Regions from separate parts of the Desulfomicrobium macestii genome, predicted to be linked through region 2. Evidence: predicted binding sites of a transcription regulator. Region 2 holds the regulator's gene; the other holds the start of a gene.
The links. The regulator HrcA, encoded in region 2, represses chaperone genes, less so after heat shock. The targets are predictions, from matches to a motif close to TGTTAGCACTCNNNNNNNNNGAGTGCTAACA.
Positions count from the first base shown of each region.

Region 1 (8,686 bases), on a different contig from region 2:
GAACCAAAAGGGGTTGGGCAGGTGGAAGTGCAAAATACGCAAGGAAATGTACAAATTTTCAATACAAACATTGTAAATATGAACAATTCCGCACCTGTGAACAACGCATTGGGCAGGCTTTTCAAACCACTTGAAGAAGGCGCAAGTGCGGTCAGTCTTATGACAGACCTTGAGGACAAGTCCCCTACAAAAATTACTTCAGAGGAAAAGCACCTCGTTATTCCTTCAATTGATGAACAAGAGGACATTTCTTCTTATATCTCTGACCTTGAAGTGCTTACTTCGAACGTCGATGGCAAGGCGTCCGGTTGGAGATTTTACGACACAGAGAATGACGTTGAATTTTCTGCAAATGTTTCAGATGAAAAATTCTTATCTGATGTGAAAAATAAAAAATACAATTTCCAACGTGGCGATCAGATAAAGGCTACTGTTAATTCTGTAAAAAAAATGGTCAGCCAAAGAAAACGCACAGAGCGTTTCATTACAGACGTAACCACGCACATCCGGCCGTAATGGCAAATATCACGAAGGCATAAAAAAAGGGGCGCAAGCCCCTTGTGTATGTCAGCAGTCCTGACATCCAAACCGCATTTTCAAAATTCAAAACTAAGTGGCGCAAGCCAAAAATCGCCAAAATTTAAGTGGCGCAACTTCACGCGCCGCCCGCCGCCAAAACTCCCCACTCGAACGCCCGCCAACCCCCGCCACTCCTCAACATCCATTCCACTATATCCCGCACACCCCTCACCATATCCCGGTTCTCAAATATTCAAATCTATCTGTCGCTGCACATCCTGCGGAAAGGATTTGATTTGACATGAAAAGCGGTCAGCATGCGGATAAAAGAAAAAGGCCTTACATCTTGCGATGTAAGGCCTTGCTTCCTTTGGCGTCCCCAAGGGGATTTGAACCCCTGTTATCGGCGTGAAAGGCCGGTGTCCTGGACCTAGCTAGACGATGGGGACAGGTGGCTGGGTGACTTAGATTCGAACTAAGATTGACGGAGTCAGAGTCCGCTGTCCTACCGTTGAACGATCACCCAGCAAAAAAACAAAAAACAAAAAAAGTGGCGTCCCCAAGGGGATTTGAACCCCTGTTATCGGCGTGAAAGGCCGGTGTCCTGGACCTAGCTAGACGATGGGGACGCAAGTTTCGCGTCGGAGAAAAAAGTGGCGTCCCCAAGGGGGTTTGAACCCCTGTTAGCGGCGTGAGAGGCCGCCGTCCTAGGCCACTAGACGATGGGGACGCATTTTGGTGGGCCGTGAAGGGATCGAACCTTCGACTCTCTGCTTAAAAGGCAGATACTCTACCGTCTGAGTTAACGGCCCGTAAAGAGAAGACGCTTCTATAGGGGGGTACCCACCTTGTCAAGCCGGAAAGTCAGTCTTTTTTCAATTCAATTTTTTCCAGCCCGTTCATGTAAGGGCGCAGGACTTCAGGCACGAGTACCGACCCGTCGGCCTGCTGGTAGTTTTCCAGGATGGCGACCATGGTCCGGCCCACGGCCAGGCCCGATCCGTTCAGGGTGTGAACCAGTCTGCTCTTCTTGGCGTCCGCGGGCTTGAAGCGGATTCCAGCCCGGCGGGCCTGAAAATCCTCGAAGTTGGAGCAGGACGAAATTTCGCGGTATTTGTCCTGGCCGGGCAGCCAGACTTCGATGTCGTAGGTCTTGGCCGAAGAGAAGCCCAGATCCCCGGCGCACAGCGTGACCACGCGGTAGGGCAGCCCGAGCTTTTGCAGGATGCTCTCGGCGTGGCCGAGGAGTTTTTCCAGTTCATTATATGAGGAGTCGGGGTGGACGAAGCGAACCAGCTCGACCTTGTCGAACTGGTGCTGGCGGATCATGCCCTTGGTGTCCTTGCCGTAGGAGCCCGCCTCGGAGCGAAAGCACGCGGTGTACGCGCAGTGGGCGATGGGCAGCGCGGATTCGGCCAGGGTCGTGTCGCGGTAGATGTTGGTCACCGGGACCTCGGCCGTGGGGATGAGATAGTAGCTCGTGTTTTCGAGATGGAAGAGGTCTTCCTCGAACTTGGGCAGCTGCCCCGTGCCCATGAGGCTCTCGCGGTTGACGATGACCGGGGGCATGACCTCGTCGTACCCGTTTTCAAGGGTCTGCACGTCGAGCATGAAGCTGATCAGCGCGCGCTCCAGCTTGGCTGCCCATCCCTTGAGGATCACGAAGCGGCTGCCCGTGATCTTGGCCGCGGTCTCGAAATCGAGTCCGCCCAGGGCCGTGCCCAGCTCCCAATGCTCCTTGGGGGCGAAGGGCATGGCGGGTTTCTCGCCCCAGCTGCGCACTTCCAGGTTGTCCGCCTCGTCCACGCCCTCGGGCACGGAGGAGTGCGGGACGTTGGGAATGGACATGACCCAGTCCGAAGTCTGCTGCTCAATGTCCTTGAGCTCCTCGTCCAGGACCTTGATGCGCGTCGACATGATGCCAAGCTCGGCCAGGAGGGTATCGGCGTTCTCGCCGGCCTTCTTCATCCGGGCCATCTCGCCGGAGGCCTGATTGCGGCGGGCTTTCAGGTCTTCGGCCTCAAGGAGCAGGTCGCGCCTTTTCTGGTCGATGGCCAGGAAAGGTTCAAGGTCCAGCTTGCTGCGGCGTTTGCGCAGTCCGTTTTTGACCTCGTCCGGATTTGATCTGATAAATTTGATGTCGAGCATGGGGATGTCCTTGTAGCGGTCTTGCGGTCAGCCCTTAAGCGGGCGGTGGTGGCGGTTGTGAGGCGAAATGCATAGCCTGCCTTGATCCGAATCACAAGCCGCCCGGTTTGGCGAGGAATGAATTTTTTTTTTGACTTCGTCCCTTGACTTCACTGTCGCAGGGATTATTTGGGCCTCTGTCTCGCGCGGAACCTGAGCTGCATTTTCAGTTCCGCGTTTTGGCGCTCAGGCTTGCCGAGTGCCAAAAAAAATATCTACACGGAAGAAATTCTTAAACATCTTGGAGGAAAAACATGAAACTCAGACCACTGCACGACCGTATTCTGGTCAAGCGTCTCGAAGAGGAGCAGGTAACCAAAGGCGGCATCATCATCCCCGATTCCGCAAAGGAAAAGCCCATCAAGGGTGAAGTGGTTGCCGCCGGTCCGGGCAAGGTCGCCGAAGACGGAAAGCAGATCCCCATGGGCGTCAAGACCGGCGACAAGGTGATCTTCAACAAGTACGCCGGCACCGAGATCAAGATCGAAGGTGAGGAACTCCTCATCATGCGTGAAGACGACATCCTCGCTGTTATCGAAGCCTAATTTTTAAGAATTCAAGGAGACGCACACATGGCTGCTAAAATTATCAAGTTTGATGCCAAGGCCCGTGAAAAACTGAAAATCGGCGTGGACACCCTGGCCAATGCCGTCAAGGTCACCCTCGGACCCAAGGGCCGCAACGTTGTCATCGAGAAGTCCTTCGGTTCCCCCATCATCACCAAGGACGGCGTGACCGTAGCCAAGGAAATCGAACTGGAAGACAAGTTCGAGAACATGGGCGCCCAGATGGTCAAGGAAGTCGCCTCCAAGACTTCCGACATCGCAGGCGACGGCACCACCACCGCCACCATCCTGGCCCAGGCCATCTTTACCGAAGGCATCAAGCTGGTTGCCGCCGGTCGCAACCCCATGTCCATCAAGCGCGGCATCGACAAGGCTGTTGAAGCCGTCATCGCGAGCCTGGACAAGCTGGCCAAGCCCACCCGCGATCAGAAGGAAATTGCCCAGGTAGGCACCATTTCCGCCAACAACGACGCCACCATCGGCAACATCATTGCCGAAGCCATGGGCAAGGTCGGCAAGGAAGGCGTCATCACCGTTGAAGAAGCCAAGGGTCTGGAGACCAACCTGGACGTCGTCGAAGGCATGCAGTTCGACCGCGGCTACCTGTCCCCCTACTTCGTGACCAACCCTGACAAGATGGTCTGCGAGATGGATTCTCCGCTGATTCTGATCAACGAAAAGAAGATCTCCAACATGAAGGAACTGCTCCCCGTTCTGGAGCAGGCCGCCAAGATGGGCAAGCCTCTGGTCATCATCGCCGAAGACATCGAAGGCGAAGCCCTGGCTACCCTGGTTGTCAACAAGCTGCGTGGCACCCTGCAGGTCGTGGCCGTCAAGGCTCCCGGCTTCGGTGAGCGTCGCAAGGCCATGCTGCAGGATATCGCCATCCTGACCGGTGGCGAAGTTGTTTCCGATGATCTGGGCGTCAAGCTCGAGAGCATCGCCCTGAACCAGCTCGGTTCCGCCAAGCGCGTTGTCATCGATAAGGAAAACACCACCATCGTTGACGGTTCCGGCGAAGCCGAGGCCATCAAGGCCCGCGTGAAGCAGATCCGCAACGAAATCGAGGAGACCTCCTCCGATTACGATCGCGAGAAGCTGCAGGAGCGTCTGGCCAAGATCGTTGGCGGCGTTGCCGTGATCAACGTTGGCGCAGCCACCGAGACCGAAATGAAGGAAAAGAAGGCACGTGTGGAAGACGCCCTGAACGCCACCCGCGCTGCCGTTGAAGAAGGTATCGTGCCTGGCGGCGGTGTCGCCCTGGTGCGCTGCCAGTCCGCCCTGGATTCCGTCAAGCCCGCCGATGACGACGAAGCCGCCGGCGTACAGGTTATCCGTCGCGCCATCGAAGAGCCCATCCGTCAGATCTGCGGCAACGCAGGTGTTGAAGGCGCCGTGGTCATCGACAAGGTCCGCAACGGCAAGGAAGACTTCGGTTACAACGCCGCTTCCGGCGAATACGAAGATCTGCTCAAGTCCGGCGTCATCGATCCCAAGAAGGTGACCCGCATCGCCCTGCAGAACGCCGCTTCCGTAGCCTCCCTGCTGCTCACCACCGAGTGCGCCATCGCAGAGAAGCCCAAGGAAGAGGCTGCTCCGGCCATGCCCGGTGGCGGCATGGGCGGCATGGGCGGCATGTACTAAGCCGTTCATATCCCAGAATGATGAAAGGGCCGGAAGCGATTCCGGCCCTTTTTGCGTCTTATGGCGGGCTGTCGCCCGTGATCAAGGTCCTAGCGGTTGTGTGCGGGCAGCCGGTCCAGCAGGCGCAGGAAGCCGTCCAGGATGGTCAGCGGGTGGGGCGGGCAGCCGGGGATGTAGAGATCGATGGGGATGACAGAGGCCGCCCCGTCGTTGTGCTGCGGGTGCCCGACAAAGGGGCCGCCGCTAATGGCGCAGGCGCCGAGCGCGATGGCGATGCGCGGTTCGGGCACGGCCTCCCAGGTCTTTTGCAGGGCCAGTTCCATGCCCTTGGTCACCGGGCCTGTAATGAGCACGCCGTCGGCATGACGCGGCGAGGCCACGTATTGGATACCGAAACGTCCCAGGTCCCAGCCGATGGTGCCAAGCACATTGATGTCGGCCTCGCAGGCGCCGCATCCGCCCGCGCTGACCTGCCGCAGGCGCAGGGAGCGGCCCAGCAGGCTTTTCATTTTTCCGTCCAGGGCCGCCGCCAGCCGCAGTTCCTCCTTGCCGGGTTCGCCCAGGATCAGATCCTCGCGGCGGCGTACTGCCAGGCGATGGTCGCCCGTCCGGGTGATGGCTCCGCCAGGGCAGGCCTCCACGCAGTCTCCGCAGAACAGGCAGCGGCCGAGGTCGAGGCGTGCAGCCTGGCCCGGCTCGCGGGTGATGGCCGAGACAGGGCAGGCCGCGATGCACTCCGCGCAGCCTGCCGGGCAGGCCGAGGCGTCAAGGCGCAGGGCTCCGCCGTGCCGGTCCGGCAGGGCCGGGGCAGGGCCCTTGGGATAGGGCATGGTCTGGCAACCGCGCCGCATCCGGTTCATGATAGTGTCGAATATATACATGCATGATCCCCTTAGAGGTCAAAGCCGCAGTAGGACAGGTTGAAGCTCTTGTTGCAGATGGGAAAGTCCGAGATCGCCGTGCCGCGCAGGGACAGGGCCAGGCCGGTCCAGTTGTGGAAGGACGGGTCCGTGATCTTGTAGCGGCGGAAGCGGCCGAAGTGGTCGGTGAGAGCCACGTGGCAGACCTCTCCGCGCCAGCCTTCGACCAGGGCCACGACCATGGATTCCGGCTGCGGGGCGGGCAGGGCGGTGCTGGTGTCTCCATCCACGGGAGCGGCCAGTTGCTCGAAGAGATAGCGCCCGGAGCGCTGCACTTCCAGGGATCGTACCCGGGCGCGGGCGAAAATGTCTCCGCTGGGCCAGACTGCCACGGGCGAATGGGAAAAGCGGTGCCAGCCCGCCGGATGGTCGAAGCGCACGTCGCGGACCAGACCACAGGCCCGCGCCGCCGGACCGACCAGACCGATGTCCGAGGCCTGGGACGGATGCACGACGCCGACATTGCGAAAGCGCACCCGCACCGAGGCCGCGTCCCAGAACCAGGCCATGGCCTGCTCGACATCGTCCATATGGACTTTGAGCCGTTGCACCAGGGTTTGCAGCCGGTCCTCTTCGAGATCATGACGGCATCCGCCGGGGCGGATCAGCCCGCGGCCGAAACGGTTGCCGCACAGAAGCGCCGTCAGGTTCAGAAAGTCTCCCCGGATTTTTCCGCACGCCGCCGAGGTAGGCAGGAAGGCCACATCCAGGGCCAAAGCTCCCATGTCGCCGGTATGGTTGGCCAGCCGCTCAAGCTCCAGCGCGATGGCTCGCAGCCACTGCGCGCGCAGGGGGGCCTCCACGCCGCCGAGCGCTTCCAGGACCGATGCATGGGCCGTTGCGTGGGCGATGGTCGTGTCTCCGGCGACGGCTTCCACCTGGCTCATGGTCGCTCTGTGCGGGCCGTTCGCCAGGGCTTCCTCCACGCCTCGATGCTGGTACCCCAGCGCGATCTCCAGATGAAGGACCTCCTCGCCAGCGCACTGAAAGCGAAAGTGCCCGGGTTCGATGACGCCCGCATGCACCGGACCCACGGCCACCTCGTGCACCTCCCCGCCATCCACCCGGTAGAAGGGGGCGTTGGCCGGGGCGTTGCCGTAGGTGTGGCGCACGGGTTTGAGCCACGGGTGGCCGACGGGGACCAGTCCGTGCTGCTCCCAGACTTCGCGCTCGAAGAGGTGGGCCTGGGGGTGTTTCGGGGTGAGGGACGGGTATGAGCCGCCTACGGGTTCGCTACGGGCCACGGCCAGGGTGCTTTCGGCATCCATGGCCAGCACGGCGACCAGGATCGTGCCGTCATGTTCCGGGACGCCGAACCATGAGCACAGCCGCGCTCCTGATTCAAGCATTTCGCCGGTCAGGCGGACGAGCTTGGTCACCGAGAAAACCGGAACCGAGGCCCACGAAATTCTGGACGCATTGGGGAACTGGAAAAATGGGGCGAGTGTGTTCATGGTATTGGGAAGAGTTGAAGGACCGCGGCGGACCAGGCACCCTTCAGGATGTCCGGGGTGAAAAGACCGAGCCAGAGTGACGCCGCCAGTAGGAAGAGCGGGGGCAGGATGAGCCCGGCCGATTCCTTGAGGTGCGCGGGATTGGGTTTTTTGAGCCTCGGGCGGCCGTCGACAACGGCGAAGACGATGCGCGAGATTCCGAAAAAGGCCAGCAGCAGGCAGACCAGGAAGAGGCCGATGGCCCAGCCCTGCCCCGCGCCAAGGCCGGTGCGGATGATGAGCAGTTCGCTGAAGAACGGGCCGAAGGGCGGGCAGGCGGTGATGGCGAACATGCCCACGACGAAAAGAATGGAGGTGCGCGGCAGAACCTTGGACATGCCGCGCACGTCATCGATGGATGACGAGTCCGCGACCCGTTGCAGGTTGGCCGCGCTCAAAAAGAGGGCGCCCTTGGTCAGACCGTTGCTCCAGACATGGAAGAGCGCCGCCCAGACCCCGGGTCCGCCCAGGGAGGTGGCGATGCACAGGATGCCCATGTGTTCGATGCTCGAATAGGCGAGCATGCGCTTGAAGTCGCGGGTGCGCAGCAGGAAAAGCGCCGCGACCAGCGTCGAGAAGAGGCCGATGGCGAGCAGGGTGCGGCCGGTCACGACGCCCTCTCCGGCGGCATCTACCACGGACTTGATGCGCAGCAGGGCCATGAAGGCCACGGACGTGACCCCGCCCGCGAGCAGCGCGCCGACGATGCCCGGGCTCTCCCCGTAGGCGTCGGGCTTCCAGGTGTGCATGGGCGCAAGGCCCATCTTGGTGCCGTAGCCGACCAGCAGTAGCACCCATGCGGTCAGGACCCAGGCGCGGGAGAGGTTCGGTCCATGCTCCAGCAACGCCGTGAAGGTGATGTCCCCGCTTCCGCCTCCGTGCAGGGATGCGTACCCCAGGCAAATGGAGCCGAGAAGCGACAGCGCGATGCCCGTGCCGCCCACGAGCAGGTACTTCCAGGTAGCCTCGAAGGATTTCGGGGTGCCGTTGAAGTGGATCAGTGGCACGCAGGCCAGGGTCACGGCCTCGGTCGCGATCCACAGGATGCCCAGGTGCCTGGCCTGATGGGCGGCGCTCAGGAGCCCGAGGACCAGCAGCAGCGCCGGGACAAAGACCCTATTGTCCTGCTCTTTCAGCCGCAGATAGCCCACCGTATAGCAGGCGCAGACCAGGAAAAGCAGGGACACGCCGGGCAGGATGGCCCGCGCCAGGGGGTCAAAGGCCAGCCAGACCGCCGGGTCCACGGCTTCGGGCTTGGCCAGGAGCAGAAAGCACAGGATCGTGTGGACCAGTCCGACCGCGGGCAGGAAAAGGGGGCGGCTCTTCTTGCGTGGCCACAGCGCGGCCAGCACGGCTC
Region 1 covers NZ_JADBGG010000032.1:580-9,265, forward strand. Annotated here, with positions in the region: gene H4684_RS16570 (hypothetical protein) at 1-516, shown strand, start outside; tRNA gene H4684_RS16575 (tRNA-Glu) at 891-968, opposite strand; tRNA gene H4684_RS16580 (tRNA-Gln) at 972-1,045, opposite strand; tRNA gene H4684_RS16585 (tRNA-Glu) at 1,071-1,148, opposite strand; tRNA gene H4684_RS16590 (tRNA-Glu) at 1,174-1,249, opposite strand; tRNA gene H4684_RS16595 (tRNA-Lys) at 1,256-1,331, opposite strand; gene serS (serine--tRNA ligase) at 1,384-2,667, opposite strand; gene groES (co-chaperone GroES) at 2,961-3,251, shown strand; gene groL (chaperonin GroEL) at 3,279-4,916, shown strand; gene H4684_RS16615 (NADH-quinone oxidoreductase subunit B family protein) at 5,006-5,797, opposite strand; gene H4684_RS16620 (hydrogenase large subunit) at 5,809-7,290, opposite strand; gene H4684_RS16625 (proton-conducting transporter transmembrane domain-containing protein) at 7,287-8,686, opposite strand, start outside.
Region 1: a site for HrcA is predicted at 2,884-2,914, ahead of groES (co-chaperone GroES). Genes of this name have one in related genera too.

Region 2 (8,686 bases):
CTGCACGTCCTGGGCTCCGTCGCGGCAGGGATCAAGGGCCCCAAGGGCAACCAGGAATACCTGCTCCATTTGCGGCGCTGAGCTCAGACTTTGCCAAGAGAGGCCGATGCGGGTACAGACCGCGTTCATCGTCAACACTTCAACCAAATTCGAGCCCATGCCTGACAGATTTCTGACCGAAGACCGCAAAACCAAGCTCAGAAACGTACTGGCCAAACGCCAGCCCGACCTGACCCTGGTACTGAACAATATCCACGACCCGCACAACGTGTCCGCCATCCTGCGCAGTTGCGACGCCTTCGGGGTGTTCGGCGTGCACCTCTATTACACCAAGGAAAAATTTCCTTCCCTGGCCAACAGCTCATCCGGCTCCGCCAAGAAGTGGATCGACCTGACCCGCCACCGCGAAGCAGGAACCATGATCCAGGGCCTGCGCGACCGGGGCATGCAGATCGTGGGCACGGGCTTCAGCTCCACGGCAAGGCCCATCATGGATATCGATTTCACCAAACCCACGGCCATCATTCTCGGCAACGAGCACCGGGGCATGGACCCCGACGTCAAGATTCATGTGCCGGACGAAATCTACATCCCCATGTTCGGCATGGTTCAGAGCCTGAACGTGTCCGTGGCCGCCGCGACCATCCTCTACGAGGCCATGCGCCAGCGCCTGGCCGCAGGGATGTACGATCAAAGCCCCCTGGACGAGGAAGAGTTCGAAAACGTATACGCCGACTGGTGCAAGCGCGGCAAAGACTACTAGCCGGGGCCGGGCCCCTGGAGAACTGATGGCGGGAAACACTTTCGGCAGCATCTTCAAACTGACGACCTTCGGCGAATCCCATGGCCCGGCCCTGGGCGGGGTGGTGGACGGATGTCCCGCCGGGATCGCCCTCAATGAGGCCGCCATCCAGACGGAACTCGACAAGCGCAGACCCGGTCAGGGCGGCCTGGCCGTCACCGCCCGCAACGAACCGGACCGCATCCGGCTCTTGTCCGGCGTCTTCGAGGGCCGCACAACAGGCACGTCCATCGGCTTCGCCATCGAGAACACGGACCAGCGCTCCCGCGACTACGGCGAGATAAAAGACGTTTTCCGGCCGGGTCACGGAGACATGACCTACGAGGCCAAGTACGGGCTGCGCGACTATCGCGGCGGAGGCCGCTCCTCGGGCCGGGAGACCGTCTCGCGCGTGGCGGGTGGAGCCGTGGCCGGGGCGTTTCTGGAACCGCTCGGGATCACTGTCCGGGCCGCCGCCGTGGAACTTGGCGGCATCGCGGCCGAGAGCCTGGACATCAAAGGTGCGGAACACCGCCAATTCTTCGCGGCTGACGACAATGCTGTCCTGCGCTGGCAGGAACTGGTCAAAAAGGTCGCGGCCCAAAGCGACACGCTGGGCGGCATCGTCGAAATCCGCGCCCAGGGCGTGCCCGCGGGACTTGGCGAACCGGTCTTCGACAAGCTCGACGCCCGCCTGGCCGCCGCGCTCATGAGCGTGGGCGCGGTCAAGGGAATCGAGATCGGAAGCGGCTTCGCTGCCAGCCGCATGCGCGGCAGCGAAAACAACGACGCCATGCTGGATACGGGCTTTGCATCCAACAACGCCGGTGGAATCCTGGCCGGGATCTCAAGCGGCCAGGAGATCGTACTGCGCGCCGCCATCAAACCCATCCCGTCCATCGCGCTCGACCAACACACCCGCGACCGCTTCGGGGCAGCCCGGACCATCCGCGTCGGCGGACGGCACGACATCTGCGCCATCCCGCGCGTGGTCCCGGTGCTCTCGGCCATGGTCCGGCTGGTCCTGGCCGACATGGTTCTGCTGCAACGGCGCATGGGGGGCGGCACATGAGCGTCGGCGCGGGCTTTATCCTCAAGAAAGCCCTGGGCACGCTTTTCATGCCCCTGTCGGTCTGTCTGATTCTTTTCGCCCTCGGCATGGTCTACGTGCTGCTGCGCCGCTCCAAGGACGCCATCGCCCCCTTTGTCATGGGCGCGCTCCTGCTCTACGCCTTTTCCCTCAACTCCGTCTCCGGATACATGATCAGTCCCCTTGAGGACGCCCACCCGCCCCTGGATCTGACCAACGCGGAAATCGTCAGAAGGCCCGTCAAATGGGTGGTCGTGCTCGGCTCGGGGCATTGGACGGACAAGCGCCTGTCCCCCGGGTCCATGCTCGAAGAGGCGGCCCTGTACCGGCTCACCGAAGGCATTCGGGTGGCAAACCGGTTTCGGGGCTCCATCCTGGTTCTTTCGGGCGGAAAATACAAAGACGAACAGTCAAGCGCACAGGTCATGGCCGCCGCAGCCGTGGACCTGGGCTTCGACCCGGCCCGGATCATGCTCTCCGACAAGGCCCTCGACACCCACGACGAAGCGATGCACATAAGGGCCCTGGCCGGTTCCGACGCCTTTGTGCTGGTTACTTCGGCCTCGCACATGCTGCGCGCCGTAAAGCTGTTCGAAAACCAGGGCCTAAAGCCCATCCCCGCTCCGACCTGCTACCGTGACAAGGGCGAGCCCGAGAATTTCCTGCCCGGCGCGGACAACATCAAAACCTGCAACATGGCCGTGCACGAATACATGGGTCTGGCCTGGTCCTTCGTGCGCGGGCAGATATCAGTTTTCTAGGTGATCGACATCCTGCCCACCCTGGCCCTGGCCACCTCGAAGCACAGCCCGGACAAGGCCACCATCCGCGCCTGGGCCCTGGTCCTGTCCAGTCGAAGATTCCTGCACCGTTTCGATAAAGGAACGCTGCTGGTCGCGCCCGCCTTGGCGCCGCTCGCGGTGCGGGAAATCATCGCCTACGAAGAGGAAAACCGGCCCAGATCCCGCCCGGCTCCCCTACCCGACAACTCCTGGGTCAGCCTGCTGGTCATCGCCATCTTTCTGGGCCTGACCATGTGGTTCGACGCCCAGGGGCTCGGCAGGCGCATCTCGTGGCATGTCGCGGGCCGGGCCGACGCCGGACTCATCCTTGAAGGACAGTGGTGGCGCTGCGTGACCGCCCTGTTCCTGCACGCCGACGCCGGGCACCTGCTGGCCAATGCCGGAGCGTTGGCGGTGCTCGCCTCGCTCCTGGCGCGCCGCATCGGATCGGGTCTGACCTGGGGTCTCTTTTTGCTCTCGGGTGGCCTCGGCAACGCCCTGAACGCCTGGGCGCAAGCGCCTGATCACCTGAGCGTGGGCGCGTCCACGGGCGTATTCGGGCTGATCGGCGTTCTGGCCGGAGGTGCGGGCCGGGCCGAACGCGGCTCACGGGGACAGGTCCTTCTACTGGCCCTGGGCTTCGGTTTCAGCCTGCTGGCCATGCTTGGCGCGGGAGAGGAACGCGTGGACCTGGGAGCGCATTTTTTCGGGATGTGCTGTGGTCTGCCCTTTGGATTGCTGGTCGGCGACTGGCACGGGGCAACGGGATGGAAGGCGAGGGTCGGGGCTGTGTGCGGCGCGGCGGGGCTGGCCCTTGCGGTCTGGGCCTGGACCTTGGCCCTGGAAAACGGCGCGCTTGCGGGATGAGGGGTCGAGGAGCCGCAGGGGCTCCCCGATCAGAGATGTGTCGTCTAGAACTGTCCGGTTCTGAGCATGACCAGAGTGCAGGCGTGCTCCCAGGGAATGCCCGCTTCGGTCAGGGCCTGCTCCAGGGTCGCCGATTCCGTGCCGGGATTGAGGATCACACGCCCGGGCCTTAGCGCCAGGATGGAATCCTGCAGCTGCGCGCTGCGCTCCGGCCCGACATAAAGGGTCAGGGTGTCCACCTTGCGATCGATGGCGTCCAGACTGGACACGACGGGCAGATCCTCGATGACGGATCGACCCGGCGTGACCGGGATGACCGAATGCCCGTGCTCCTTGAGCATGCGCACGGCCTTGTTCGAGTAACGTTCCGGCTTGTGGCTCGCTCCGAGCACCGCGACAATCTGTGCCATGGCCTCAGGCTCCCGCCTTGCGGCTGACCATGACCTTGGCCGGACGCAGCAGTCTGTCCTTGAGCATGTAGCCCTTCTGCAGCATCTGACAGACCGTGTTTTCCCCGACATCGTCCCGCTCGACCTGCCCCAAGGCCTCGTGGCGCGCGGGATCGAAAGGCACATCCACTTCGGCGATCTGCTCCAGCCCATGCTTCTTCATCGTGTCGAGAAAAATGTTCATGGTCATCTCGACGCCCGTGACCAGATCCTTGCAGGCCTCGGTCTGCTTGCCGTGGGCCAGGGCCAGGTCGAGGTTGTCCATGACCGGGATAATCTCCTCGAGGATGGCGGAGGTGGCAAATTTGAAATAGTCTTCCTTTTCGCGCAGCAAACGCTTCTTGAAATTCTCACTGTCCGCCAGGACGCGCAGGTTGTCTTTTTTGAGCTCCTCCACGTCGGCCAGGGCCTGGGCGTACTTCTCCTCCAGGGTCAGCTCCGGCGTTTCTTCGGTCTGCATTTCGGTCTGCACTTCTTCCGGGTTCTGGCCCTCTTTTTCCTTATTGGACATGAAAAACTCCTGATCCTTGAAATATTTGATAAAACGCTTCACGAATATCCTTAGAAGCGGGATTTGAGGCACTGACTAAGTATTTGAGCGGCAAAGTCAACCACGGGCATGATGCGTGCGTAGTTCATGCGCACCGGCCCAAGCACTGCCAACGTTCCGTGATTGGTGGAAAAAGCGCTGTAGGGAGAGGCCACCAGCGAGCATCCCGCGAGTCCGGGCATGTCCTGGGACAGGCTGACCGAGACGGACTGGCTGGCCGAGGTCTTGTCCAGGAGTTCAAGCAGGCGCGAACGCTCCTCGATGAGTCGCAACAGCTCCTGGATGGTCTCCAGCTCCGTGAATTCGGGCTGATCCGTGAGATGGCTCGCGCCACCGACGAAAACCTCGGGCTGTTCTTCCTCGGCCAGGGCTTGCGCGGCCAGCTCCCAGGCCCGGCGATAGGCATCCAGCGTTTTGCGCACGTTGTGCAGCTGACGCTCGATCTCACCGCGCACCTCATAGGTGGTGCGCCCCTCGAACAGGCTGTTCAGGTAATTCCCGTAGCGCACAAGCTCGTCGGCGCTCAGGCTCTCGTCCATCTGCACCAGACGATTGCTGACCAGCCCGCCCTGCATGACCAGCACCGCCATGATCATGCCCGGCCGCAAGAGGACGAAATCTATCTGCCGCCAGCGGGCCAGATCCTGACGCGGAGCCATGATCACGCACACCTGACGGGTCAGGGACGAGAGGGTCCGGACGGCGCGACGCAGGACCTGGGGCAAATCCCCCGCACCCGGCTGGATGTGGTCGTGCAGGCGGGACTGTTCCCTGCGCGGCAGGGGCCCGAGCTTTAATACCTCATCGAGATAATAGCGAAAAGCCGGAACCGTTGGAGCCCGCCCGGCGGACGTATGCGGCTGTTGCAGATATCCTTTCTCGGTCAGGGCGGCCATGGTTGACCGCAGCGACGCGGGGCTCAGTCCAAGGCCCACGGCCAGAGCCTGGGACGACACGGGCAGGGCGGTCTCCACATAGGTCTCGACCACTGCGGTGAGGACTGCGGTTTCGCGCTTGCTCAGGATCATGACAGGCAATCTTCCCGGGAGAAAAGAAATTCGCGCAGGGCCTGCACCCACGGACGCGGAGCAATGCCCGTCACGGCCGTGAAGGCGCTCAGGTCCAGGACCGAATACGCCGGACGGCAGGCCTTCTGAGGGTATTCGGACGAAGGGATGGGCTTGATCCGACAGGCCAGATCCGCCCCCCGGACGGCCTCCGTGGCCAGTTCGCACCAGCTTGCCTGTCCCGCGTTGGCCAGATGAAAGATGCCCGTCGCGCCCTTGTCCAGCAGCGCCAGCGAACCGGCGGCCAGATCCGGGGTGTAGGAGGGGCTGCCGATCTGGTCGTGGACCACGGAAAGCTCCGGCCGCGTCGCGGCCAACTCCAGGATGCGGGTCACGAAATTGGTCTTGCACGGTCCAAAAAGCCACGAGGTGCGGATGATGAGCAGATTCGGCAGATCAAGAGCCAAAAGTTCCCGCTCGCCCAGCAGCTTGGTCTGGCCGTAGACCGAACCTGGCGCGGGCTGATCCCCGGGGGTGTAGGGACTTGTCTTTCTGCCGTTGAAAACGAAATCCGTGCTGTAGTGGACCAGGGAAACCCCGGCGTTCTGCACGGCCTTGCCCAGAACCAGCGGCAGCTGCCTGTTCAGTCTGGAAGCCTCGGCCGGTTCGTCCTCGGCCTGATCGACCTTGGTGTAGGCCACCGTATTGAAAAGCACCGTGGCTCCGGTCCGGGCCAGGTATTCCTCCACGGCCGGACGCTCGAACAGGTTCAGCTCGTCGCGCCCCGGTGCATTCACGGTCCATCCCTGCCTGGACAGGGCCAGACACAGCGCCTGCCCGAGCAGGCCGGTCTTTCCGCCCAGCACGACCGCGCTCTTCATGCCTGCCTCGTTTGGTACCATGCATCCATGAACTGGCGATAGGCGCCGCTCTGCACTTCGTCAAGCCAGGCCTCGTTGGCCTTGTACCAGGCCAGGGTGCGGGCCATGCCGTCCTCGAACGAGTGTTGCGGGGTCCAGCCCAGATCCGCCGTGGAGCGCTCGAAAGCCATGGCGTAACGGCGATCATGGCCGGGCCGGTCGGTGACATGGGTGATGAGCTCCTCGCTCCTGCCCGTCAGCCGCAGTATGAGGCGCACCACTTCCAGATTCGTCCGCTCGGCGTCCCCCCCGAAATTGTACACCGCGCCGGGCATGCCCTTGAAAAGCGTGGCCTCCACGCCCCGGCAGTGATCCATGACGTAGATCCAGTCCCGAACGTTCAGCCCGTCGCCGTAGACGGGGATGGACTCGTTGCGGGAGGCCTTCAGATAGACCAGGGGGATGAGTTTTTCCGGAAACTGGTAGGGACCGTAGTTGTTGGAGCAGCGGGTGACCATGACGGGCATCCCGTAGGTGTGGAAATAGGCCCGGGCCAGAAGGTCCGAGGAGGCCTTGGACGCAGAGTACGGGGAGTTGGGCGCCAGGGGGGTGTCCTCGGTGAACTGCCCGGTGGGTCCCAGAGTGCCGTAGACTTCGTCGGTGGAAATGTGCACGAAGCGCGGAATTTCAGCCCGCCTTGCGGCCTCCAGCAGGTTCTGCGTGCCCAGTACGTTGGTCGTGACAAAGGGAAAGGGGTCGCTTATGGAGCGGTCCACGTGCGACTCGGCCGCGAAATTGAGCACCGCATCGAAGGCAAAGCGCTTCATGAGCTCCGGCACGAGCTCCTGGTCGCAGATGTCGCCGTGCACGAAATGATAGCGGCGGCCCATGTGCCGGGCCTCTTCCTCGGCCAGATTGCGGCGGTTGCCCGCATAGGTCAGTTTGTCGAGGTTGACGATGACCACATCGTCGTGCGTGGCAAGCATGTGCTGGATGAAATTGGAACCGATGAAGCCGCAGCCTCCGGTGACGAGCAGATGCATGTGTTCTCCTGACTTCGCGGTTCTTGACGGAAGCGGGTTTGAAAGCCAAGTGGATGACGAGTCGGCGGCGCGTCAGTGCACCGACCGTGACAGCCATGAAAAATACTTAAAGAGACTCCAAGATGCAAATCGCCCTTTACGAGCCGGAAATCCCGCCCAACACCGGAACCATCGCCCGGCTCTGCGCCGCCTCCACCACCCGTCTGAATCTCATCGAGCCGTTGGGCTTCAGCCTGGACGACAAGTACCTGAAGCGGGCGGGCCTTGACTACTGGCCCCACGTGGACAAGCGCATCTGGCCGTCCTGGGCCGCCTTCCTGGAGGGCCGGGACCCGGGGCGGCTGGTTTTCACCAGCGCGCGCCAGGGAGTGGCCTATCACCGTTTTTCCTTCAGGACCGACGACATCATCGTGCTCGGCCCCGAGACCCGGGGCCTGCCCCCGGAAGTCCTGCATGACGCCACGGACATCATCCGCATCCCCATCTGGGGAGAGGTCAGAAGCGTCAACCTGGCCAATGCCGCAGCCGTGCTTCTTTACGAGGCCTATCGTCAGACCGGGGAGCTGGACCTGCGCGAGGACCGGCCGGACGCCCCGTAACCACCGGAGACGCGCATGCCCGAAACGCTCTACAATCTGCCGCTGAACCTGTCACTGCTTGTCTTTCTGCTGGGCTGCGTGGCCCTGGACCTGCTCTTCGGCGATCCTCGGGACTGGCCGCACCCGGTGCGACTCATCGGCAAGCTGTTTGAACGCCTCGAAGGCTGGGCAAAATCCTTTTTCCTCGGGCCGCGCATCGGCGGAGCACTGAGCGTCGCCGCCGTGGCCCTGGGCTGCGCGCTGATGGTCCGGCTGCTGACCGGACTGCCCCTGGTCGGCGAAATCCTGGCCCTGTATCTCGGCTATGCGGGCCTGGCCCTTGGCTGCCTGGTGCGGGAAACAAACACCGTTCTGGCCCTGCTCGAAGGCGGGAGGCTGGCGGCGGCCCGCGCGCATCTGGCCGGACTGGTCAGCAGGGACACGGAAGACATGACCGAGGACGAGGTCTGCCGCGCCCTGGGCGAAACCCTGGCCGAAAACTTCAATGACGGCTTCGTGGCCCCCCTCTTCTGGCTCTGCTTCATGGGTCCCGCCGCGCTGTGGGCCTACAAGGCCGTGAGCACCGTGGACTCCATGTGGGGCTACCGCACGCAGCGCTTCGAGGAACTCGGCAAGGCCGGGGCGCGGGCCGACGACATCCTGGCCTGGCTGCCCGCCC
Region 2 covers NZ_JADBGG010000005.1:63,820-72,505, forward strand. Annotated here, with positions in the region: gene H4684_RS04755 (TlyA family RNA methyltransferase) at 1-81, shown strand, start outside; gene H4684_RS04760 (TrmH family RNA methyltransferase) at 158-763, shown strand; gene aroC (chorismate synthase) at 789-1,853, shown strand; gene H4684_RS04770 (YdcF family protein) at 1,850-2,632, shown strand; gene H4684_RS04775 (rhomboid family intramembrane serine protease) at 2,633-3,520, shown strand; gene H4684_RS04780 (CoA-binding protein) at 3,565-3,930, opposite strand; gene grpE (nucleotide exchange factor GrpE) at 3,935-4,480, opposite strand; gene hrcA (heat-inducible transcriptional repressor HrcA) at 4,531-5,547, opposite strand; gene rfbD (dTDP-4-dehydrorhamnose reductase) at 5,544-6,407, opposite strand; gene rfbB (dTDP-glucose 4,6-dehydratase) at 6,404-7,429, opposite strand; gene H4684_RS04805 (tRNA (cytidine(34)-2'-O)-methyltransferase) at 7,552-8,028, shown strand; gene cbiB (adenosylcobinamide-phosphate synthase CbiB) at 8,044-8,686, shown strand, end outside.